DNA from 2 places in the Peribacillus sp. B65 genome. Region 2 is predicted to be linked to the other one. Evidence: riboswitches for the same ligand, from Rfam matches in the RefSeq annotation. Region 2 holds a riboswitch; the other holds the start of a gene.
The links. A riboswitch is a leader RNA that binds a small molecule or an ion and turns the genes downstream of it on or off. The one in region 2 is predicted to bind S-adenosylmethionine.

Region 1 (4,432 bases), 450 kb from region 2:
ATTATAACCATATTCGTGATTTTCGACAAAAAAGAAATCTAACAAGTTGTACATTGCTATTATAAATAGCCAAGTGTATTTGCATACGGTATATTAAAATAATACATAAAAACATTCACTTCGGAAAGGAAATGATTGAAAATGATTATTTATCCGTATAAAGGCAAAGAACCTGAAATCGCCGAAAGCGCTTATATTGCTGAGAATGCTGTCGTGACAGGTGATGTCAAAATTGGCGACGAAACATCAATTTGGTTCAATTCCGTCATTCGCGGTGATGTATCCCCAACCATCATCGGGAAAAAAGTCAGTATACAGGATAACAGCGTCCTGCACCAAAGCCCAAATAATCCATTGATCATCGAGGATGAAGTAACCATTGGCCATCAGGTCATTTTACATAGCTGTAAAATCCGTAAAGGAGCTCTGATCGGCATGGGATCGATTGTACTTGATGAAGCTGAAATCGGCGAAGGAGCCTTCATCGGTGCCGGCAGCCTCGTTCCACAAGGTAAAGTCATTCCACCGAACATGCTGGCATTCGGACGGCCAGCTAAAGTCATTCGCGAAATCAACGAAGAAGATCGCCAGGATATGGAACGCATCGTTCGCGAATATGCCGAAAAAGGACAATACTATAAAACGGCGGAACGCATAAAGTGAATTGACTGAAAGTTACGAGTATTGTACTCAAACTCACGAGTTTTTGCTCCAAACTTATGAGTATACGCTCTAAATTCATGAGTATATGCTCTAAACTCATGAGTATACGCTCTAAACTCACGAGTATTTGCTCTAAACTCATGAGTATACGCTCTAAACTCTCGAGTATACGCTCTAAACTCTCGAGTACTTGCTACAAACTCTAGAGTAACGCTTCAACCTCACGATTTGATGACACAAACAAACTTGTATACGACTTTAACTCACGAGTTTTGCACGTATTTTATATTTCTTTGGGATTTCTTGAATTATTCCCGCTGACGGCAAAATTAATCCAAAAAAAAAAGGTGTCCCGCAAATTGCGGGACACCTTTTTTATATGATTTACGCTTGTGCTTTTAATGTTTCTGCTTTGTCCGTGCGTTCCCATGGAAGATCGACATCTGTACGGCCAAAGTGTCCGTAAGCAGCTGTTTGTTTGTAGATCGGGCGACGAAGGTCAAGCATTTTGATGATGCCAGCTGGACGAAGGTCGAAGTTAGCACGAACTAGGTCAACAAGGACTTCTTCGCTAACTGTACCAGTTCCGAACGTATCAATTGAAATCGATACAGGCTCTGCCACACCGATTGCGTATGCCAATTGAACTTCCGCTTTGTCGGCAAGGCCGGCTGCCACGATGTTTTTCGCAACATAACGAGCAGCATATGCAGCAGAACGGTCAACTTTAGTAGCATCCTTACCAGAGAATGCACCGCCGCCGTGACGAGCGTATCCGCCGTAAGTATCAACGATGATTTTACGTCCAGTAAGACCAGCATCCCCTTGAGGTCCGCCAATTACGAAACGGCCAGTCGGGTTGATGAAGTATTTAGTTTTAGCATCGATCAATTCAGCTGGAACGACCGCTTTGATCACATGTTCTTTTAGATCGGCTTGAATTTGTTCAAGCGTAATTTCAGCATCATGCTGTGTAGAGATTACGATCGTATCTACACGTACAGGACGGTTATTCTCATCATATTCCACAGTTACCTGTGTTTTACCATCAGGGCGTAAGTAAGCAAGAGTTTCATCTTTACGAACTTGAGCCAGGCGGAATGAAAGTTTATGCGCCAATGAAATCGGAAGCGGCATAAGCTCTTCTGTTTCATTACAAGCAAATCCGAACATAAGACCTTGGTCCCCTGCACCGATTGCATCGATTTCTTCCTCTGACATGTTTCCTTCACGAGCTTCCAATGCTTTATCGACTCCAGCTGCGATATCGGCAGACTGCTCATCAATGGAACTCAACACTGCACAAGTTTCAGCATCGAAACCGTATTTCGCACGTGTGTAGCCAATTCCTTTAATCGTATCACGAACGATACGCGGAATATCCACGTAAGCGGACGTTGTAATTTCACCAGCAACAAGTACAAGGCCTGTTGTTACACTAGTTTCACACGCAACACGTGCATTTGCATCCTTAGCTAGGATAGCATCTAAAATGGAATCTGAAATCTGATCACAAATTTTGTCCGGATGGCCCTCTGTAACAGATTCAGAAGTAAATAGACGTTTCTTTGACATCATATTTCCTCCTTGGAAGTTAGTATGTTGTAGGCATAAGCCTGATTTTTACGGAACTCGTTTCCCTCATTAGTTTCAACTATAGACACAGAATTACTTATGAAAAACACAAAAACCTTCCCTGGCAAATGAGGAAAGGTTTAAAATTCTGTCTTCTATCCTTTCACTCTTATCGTTCAAGGGTTTTTACCTTGCTCAGGTTAGCACCATCACCACTATTCCTTGAAGACCTTCGCTTTATTTTCGGCGATCGATCTTGGAGTCAAGTTCAATATGGCAGGTTGCTGGGTTTCAAAGGGCCTGTCCCTCCACCAACTCGGGATAAGAGAATCCGTACAATTTAAGATATTATCGTATCTGGTTGGAATTTGTCAATGCTTTTCTAAAAAGAACATTTCCGCCCAGTATGGCTTTCTTTTGAAAAAAGTGTTGATACAGCGTCTTAGAAGGGTTTACAATGCAAAATACGAATAGAAATGTTGGAAATTGCCATTAATAATAAGTATTAAGCTTACGAAAAACGACTTCACCATTGGAAATATATTGCTTACTTACTTCCTATTAAAATAAAATTGACTTTATTAAAGTATATGTGATAATCCTGACTCGGTTCCTGCCGGAATAAAATGATTAACTCGGCCAGCTGAAAATAATCACAAATTAGAAGAAATAGTATAGACTATTTAAATGAATGTGTTATACTAATTGTAATCTAAAAACTTAAACAAAGGAAGGTACCTCATATATGAATTCTGTAGATGTTTCTAATGAGTTACACCAGTTATTAACAGGAAACAATGTGCAAACTCAACTTTCAGTTCCTCAATTGGTCGAAAAAGTATTAAGCAGAAATGAAGGCGTTTTAACATCAACCGGCGCAGTAAAAGCTGAAACTGGCAAATATACTGGTCGTTCACCTAAAGATAAATTTATCGTGGAAGAAGCATCCGTTAAAGATAAAATCGATTGGGGTTCAGTGAACCAGCCAATTTCCGAAGATGTGTTCAATAAACTATATAATAAAGTAGTTGACTACCTAAAAGCAAAAGAAGAGATTTTTGTTTTTAAAGGTTTCGCTGGTGCAGACGAATCATCTCGTCTTCCAATCCGTGTTGTTAATGAATATGCTTGGCATAACCTTTTCGCCCATACTTTGTTCATCCGTCCAAATGAAGAGGAACTAAGAGGTCACGAAGCTGAATTCACAATCCTTTCTGCACCTAACTTCAAAGCAGACCCAGAAGTGGACGGAACCACTTCCGAAACTTTCATCATCGTTTCATTTGAACGCCGTACCATCCTGATCGGCGGAACGGAATATGCAGGAGAAATGAAAAAATCGATCTTCTCGATCATGAACTACTTACTTCCAGAGGCTGGAATCCTTCCAATGCATTGCTCTGCTAACGTAGGACGTGAAGGGGACGTCGCTTTATTCTTCGGTCTGTCCGGTACAGGCAAAACAACTTTATCAGCAGACACTAGCCGTAAACTGATTGGCGATGACGAGCACGGCTGGTCTTCTAATGGCGTATTCAACATCGAAGGCGGCTGCTATGCGAAAACGATCAATCTTTCACGTGAAAAAGAACCACAAATTTTCGATGCAATCCGTTTTGGTGCCGTATTGGAAAATGTTGTTGTTGATCCGGATACACGTGAAGCGAACTATGATGACAGTTCATTGACTGAAAACACTCGTGCTGCTTACCAAATGCAAGCGATCGATAACATCGTGAACCCAAGTATTGCAGGACATCCAAATACAATCATTTTCTTAACAGCTGATGCTTCAGGCGTTCTGCCTCCAATCAGCAAGCTTTCCAAAGAACAGGCAATGTTCCACTTCCTAAGCGGATACACTAGTAAATTGGCTGGTACTGAAAGAGGCGTAACTTCACCGGAAGCTACATTCTCCACTTGCTTCGGATCTCCATTCTTACCTCTTCCAGCTCAACGCTATGCTGAGATGCTTGGTGATAAAATTGACGAGCACAATGCAAAGGTATACCTTGTCAACACTGGATGGACTGGCGGAGCATACGGAACTGGAAGCCGTATGAAACTTGCTTACACTCGTGCAATGGTACAAGCGGCACTTGAAGGTGAATTAGCGAACATCGAAACGATCAAAGATGATATCTTCGGCTTGGATATCCCGCTTCATGTTCCTGGTGTTCCTGATGAAGTGCTT
Region 2 (4,432 bases):
TTTAATCTTCGGGAAAATAATATCAACTTTTTAAATAGTTTGTCAATGGGTAATTTAATAAAAATCAGGACGGCGATCTTCGAATACAGGTATTTTGTTACGTGCTTCCGTAACTTTATTGAAGTTCAAGGTGCCTGTCAGGAGTTCGTTTCCTTCTCCGGCTTCACTTATGATATTTCCCCAAGGATCAATAATCAGGGAATGACCGGCAAATATATTATTGACATCAGAGCCTGAGCGATTAACGGCTACTACATAGGCTTGGTTCTCGATGGCACGGCTAATCAATAAGGCTCTCCAGTGATCGAGTCTCGGCTTTGGCCATTCAGCCGTAACGAATAGAACTTCGGCGCCTTTAGCGGTATGCGCTCGCTGCCATTCAGGGAAACGGATGTCATAACAAATGAAACCAGCACATATTTTTTCATCAAGAGTAAATAAACCATCCTTTTCTCCTGGCTTCAGGAAATGATGTTCATCCATTAACTGAAATAAGTGAAGCTTATCATATTCTTTTATGAGACTTCCCTGTTTATCGATGATGATCATGGTGTTATAGATTCCCTTGCTTGTTTTTTTCGCAATGGAACCGCCTACTATGTGAATCTCGTGTTTCCTTGCCTGTGTTTTAAGAAATTCAATCGTTTTTTCCGCCTCTTGATCAGCAATCTCATTTAACCTGCTTAAGTCGTATCCGGTTGTCCAAAGCTCTGGTAAAATGACGATATCGGGTTCTGACCGTGCTGCTTTTTCCAACCATTGTTCCGCAACCTGAAAATTGATATCCGGTTGCCCGAATGCTATATCCATTTGAATACAAGCTATTTTCCACTTCATCGTTTAAAACCCCCACATGTAAAAAATGCTTTACAAGACTATGATAAACATATATCATTTGTGTCTAGAATTTCAAGAAATTTCAGAGAAGGTGTATAAATGGTGCAATTCGAAAAATCCAGACAGCTTCAGGACCTGCCCAAGCAGTTTTTTGCCTCACTAGTCGCAAAAGTCAATGCCATCACGGAGCAAGGACATGATGTCATTAATTTAGGCCAGGGAAACCCTGATCAGCCGACACCAGACCATATCGTGAAAAGCTTGCAGTCTGCCGCTGAAAAAACGATTAATCATAAATATTCGCCATTCCGGGGGCATCAATATTTAAAAGATGCTGCTGCCGTCTTTTATGAACGTGAATTCGGTGTCAAGCTGGATCCGAAAAGTGAAGTGGCGATTCTCTTCGGGGGAAAGGCAGGCCTTGTCGAACTGCCGCAGTGTTTATTGAATCCGGGTGATACGATCCTTGTTCCGGATCCCGGCTATCCGGATTATCTTTCCGGTGTTGTTTTAGCCCAGGCAAAGACCGAATTCATGCCCTTGACAGAAGAAAATGATTTTCTTCCAAAATACAGTGACATACATAAAGAAGTGCTTGATAAAGCCAAAATGATGTTCTTGAACTATCCGAACAATCCCACAGGTGCTTCTGCAACTGAAAGTTTCTTTGATGAGACCGTCTCTACTGCAAAAGAGCATTCAATTTGTGTGGTCCACGACTTCGCTTATGGGGCGATAGGATTCGACGGAAAAAAACCGATAAGCTTTCTCCAGTCAGAGGGAGCGAAGGAAATAGGAATAGAAATATACACACTATCGAAAACATACAATATGGCAGGGTGGAGAGTCGGCTTCGCAGTGGGGAATAAGAGTGTCATAGAAGCTCTTGAACTATTACAAGACCATCTTTATGTGAGTCTGTTCCCGGCGATACAAGAAGCTGCCGCAAGCGCTTTGCTTGACTCGCAGAGCTGTGTAGAGCAGTTAGTGCAGATGTACGAGGGACGAAGGAATGTTTTCATTGAGGGATTGAGGGCAATCGGCTGGGATGTCAAAGCTCCTGCTGCATCATTTTTTGCCTGGCTCAAGGTACCTAAAGGTTTTACGTCCGAGAGTTTTGCAGACTATTTATTAACGCATGCCCACGTTGCTGTTGCCGCAGGGAATGGATTTGGTGAATTTGGCGAAGGTTATGTCAGGGTAGGGCTGCTGACTTCGGAAGAACGGCTGAAAGAGGCTGTGGAACGGATAAGTAAATTAAAATTATTTTAACCACAATGATATATCCGATTAATTCACCCTTAAATAGTTAAAACTTATTGACAAAGTAGGGATTACCTGTCAGAATACAAAATAAATTCTTAATCTTTCGATACTTGGATGCAAATTTATATATCAGCGTTTTCTTATTTTGAGCAGGTGGAGGGACTAGCCCTATGAAGCCCAGCAACCGACCGTAATTCCATTGTAAAATGGGGCGGAATTCTTCGCCGGATTTTTCTTGAAATCCACAAGGCACGGTGCTAATTCTTGCAGCCAATGGCTGGGAGATAAGAAGATGGCTTATTAAAGCCTCTTCTTTATGAAGGGGCTTTTGCCATTTTGAGACCATTTCAGGTTAATGACATCGAGAGTTTACTAACGTGATATAGGAGTGATCAAATGAGCGAGATAGTCGCTACTTATTTAATTCATGATTCTAAGGGAAATCATGAGAAAAAAGCAGAGAGCATTGCCTTAGGTTTGACTGTCGGGACATGGACGGACCTGCCCCATTTAGTCCAGAAACAACTGGAAAAACATAAGGGACGCGTCGTATCGGTGACACCACTTTCCGAAGAAGAGAGGGCAAACAGCTACTTTAATCGTAAAGTATACCGTTCGCTTATTAAAATTGCCTATCCGGCAAGGAATTTCTCCAATGATTTACCTGCAATCCTAACGACGGTCTTCGGCAAACTTTCATTGGACGGGGAAATAAAACTTATCGACTTGGATTTTGTCGGTGATATCCAAAAAGCCTTTCCCGGGCCGCAATTTGGCATTGAAGGCATTAGGAAAAAGATTGGCGTATTTAACCGGCCCCTGGTGATGAGCATCTTTAAAGGTGTATTAGGAAGAGACCTAACATTCCATAATGAGCAACTGAGGCAACAAGCATTAGGAGGTGTCGACCTAGTTAAAGATGATGAGATCCTCTTTGACCAGGAACTGACTCCATTTTTCGATAGAATAAAAACGGGAAAAAGAATATTGAATGATGTCTATGAAACCACTGGCCACCGAACTTTATATGCAGTCAATCTATCAGGGAAAACATTTGAATTATTGGATAAGGCAGAGCAAGCGGCTGATGCAGGGGCAGATGCCTTGTTGTTCAACGTTCATACATATGGTTTGGATGTATTGCAGGCCTTGAGTGAACATGATCGTATCAAGCTGCCGATCATGGCGCACCCCGCATATAGCGGGGCATTGTCAGCTTCATCATTTTATGGGGTCGGCTATCCATTATTGCTTGGTAAATTAGTAAGGTTATCAGGTGCGGATTTATCCTTGTTTCCGTCCCCTTATGGAAGTGTCGCACTTGAAAAAAAGGAGACCTTGGCGATTGCTGAAGCTCTGACAAAAGATGAACTTTCATGGAAAAAAGCCTTCCCTGTTCCCTCTGCTGGCATTCATCCGGGCATGGTTCCGGATCTAATCAAGGATTTTGGAATCGATAGTGTGATTAATGCCGGAGGTGGAATTCACGGGCATCCTGATGGAGCAGATGGCGGGGCAAAGGCTTTCCGATCCGCTGTGGAAGCCGTACTGGCAGGAAAGGAACTATCTGAAGCGGCTGCTGAGGATGAAACACTAAAAAAAGCTCTTGTGTTATGGGGAGGCCTATAAGAAATAATGAAACCGATCATCTTTTGTGATTTTGACGGAACGATCACCAACTCGGATAATATCATTTCCATCATGAAGAAATTTGCGCCTCCGGAATGGGAAGCGTTGAAAGACGGTGTCCTTCAGCAAAAAATCAGTATATCTTCAGGAGTAGGGGATATGTTTTCCCTGCTTGATAGCGGCTTGAAGGATGACATCATCCAATATGTAAGAAAGACGGCCGGCATTCGTCCAGGGTTTTATGAATTCGTTGAGTATACGAAACAAGCCAACATCCCTTTATATATTGTAAGCGGGGGCATGGATTTTTTCATTGCTCCGCTTTTAAATGATATCTTGCCAACAGAGTCCGTTTATTGCAACCGTGCATTTTTTGATAAGGAAAAGATTTATATTGAGTGGCCGCATTCTTGTGATGATCAATGTAATAATGGTTGCGGTTGCTGCAAGCCATCCATTATGAGGGAAATTGCGGGTGCGGAAGATTTTAAATTCGTTATTGGAGATTCAGTAACGGATTTTGAAGCTGCAAAACAGGCGGATTTTGTCATAGCCCGTGACATACTGCTTGAAAAATGCGATAGGGAAGGGATTCCACATCAAGGATTTGAAACGTTTTTTGATGTAATTGATATTATTAAGCAGCAAAAGGTGGGTAAAGCGTGAATAATCATTCTAAAGAATGGCAGGAGCTGGCAGA

Region 1: it holds a riboswitch for S-adenosylmethionine, as region 2 does, so the genes downstream of both, metK (methionine adenosyltransferase) here and mtnW (2,3-diketo-5-methylthiopentyl-1-phosphate enolase) in region 2, are expected to answer to the same signal.

Annotation. Positions count from the first base shown of each region.
Region 1 covers NZ_CP195840.1:4,239,946-4,244,377, reverse strand. The annotation lists gene ACSR9O_RS20640 (gamma carbonic anhydrase) at 145-663, shown strand; gene metK (methionine adenosyltransferase) at 1,048-2,241, opposite strand; SAM riboswitch class I at 2,405-2,566, opposite strand; gene pckA (phosphoenolpyruvate carboxykinase (ATP)) at 2,984-4,432, shown strand, end outside.
Region 2 covers NZ_CP195840.1:4,686,433-4,690,864, reverse strand. The annotation lists gene ACSR9O_RS22920 (carbon-nitrogen family hydrolase) at 55-837, opposite strand; gene ACSR9O_RS22915 (pyridoxal phosphate-dependent aminotransferase) at 937-2,109, shown strand; SAM riboswitch class I at 2,241-2,394, shown strand; gene mtnW (2,3-diketo-5-methylthiopentyl-1-phosphate enolase) at 2,500-3,732, shown strand; gene ACSR9O_RS22905 (2-hydroxy-3-keto-5-methylthiopentenyl-1-phosphate phosphatase) at 3,739-4,398, shown strand; gene ACSR9O_RS22900 (methylthioribulose 1-phosphate dehydratase) at 4,395-4,432, shown strand, end outside.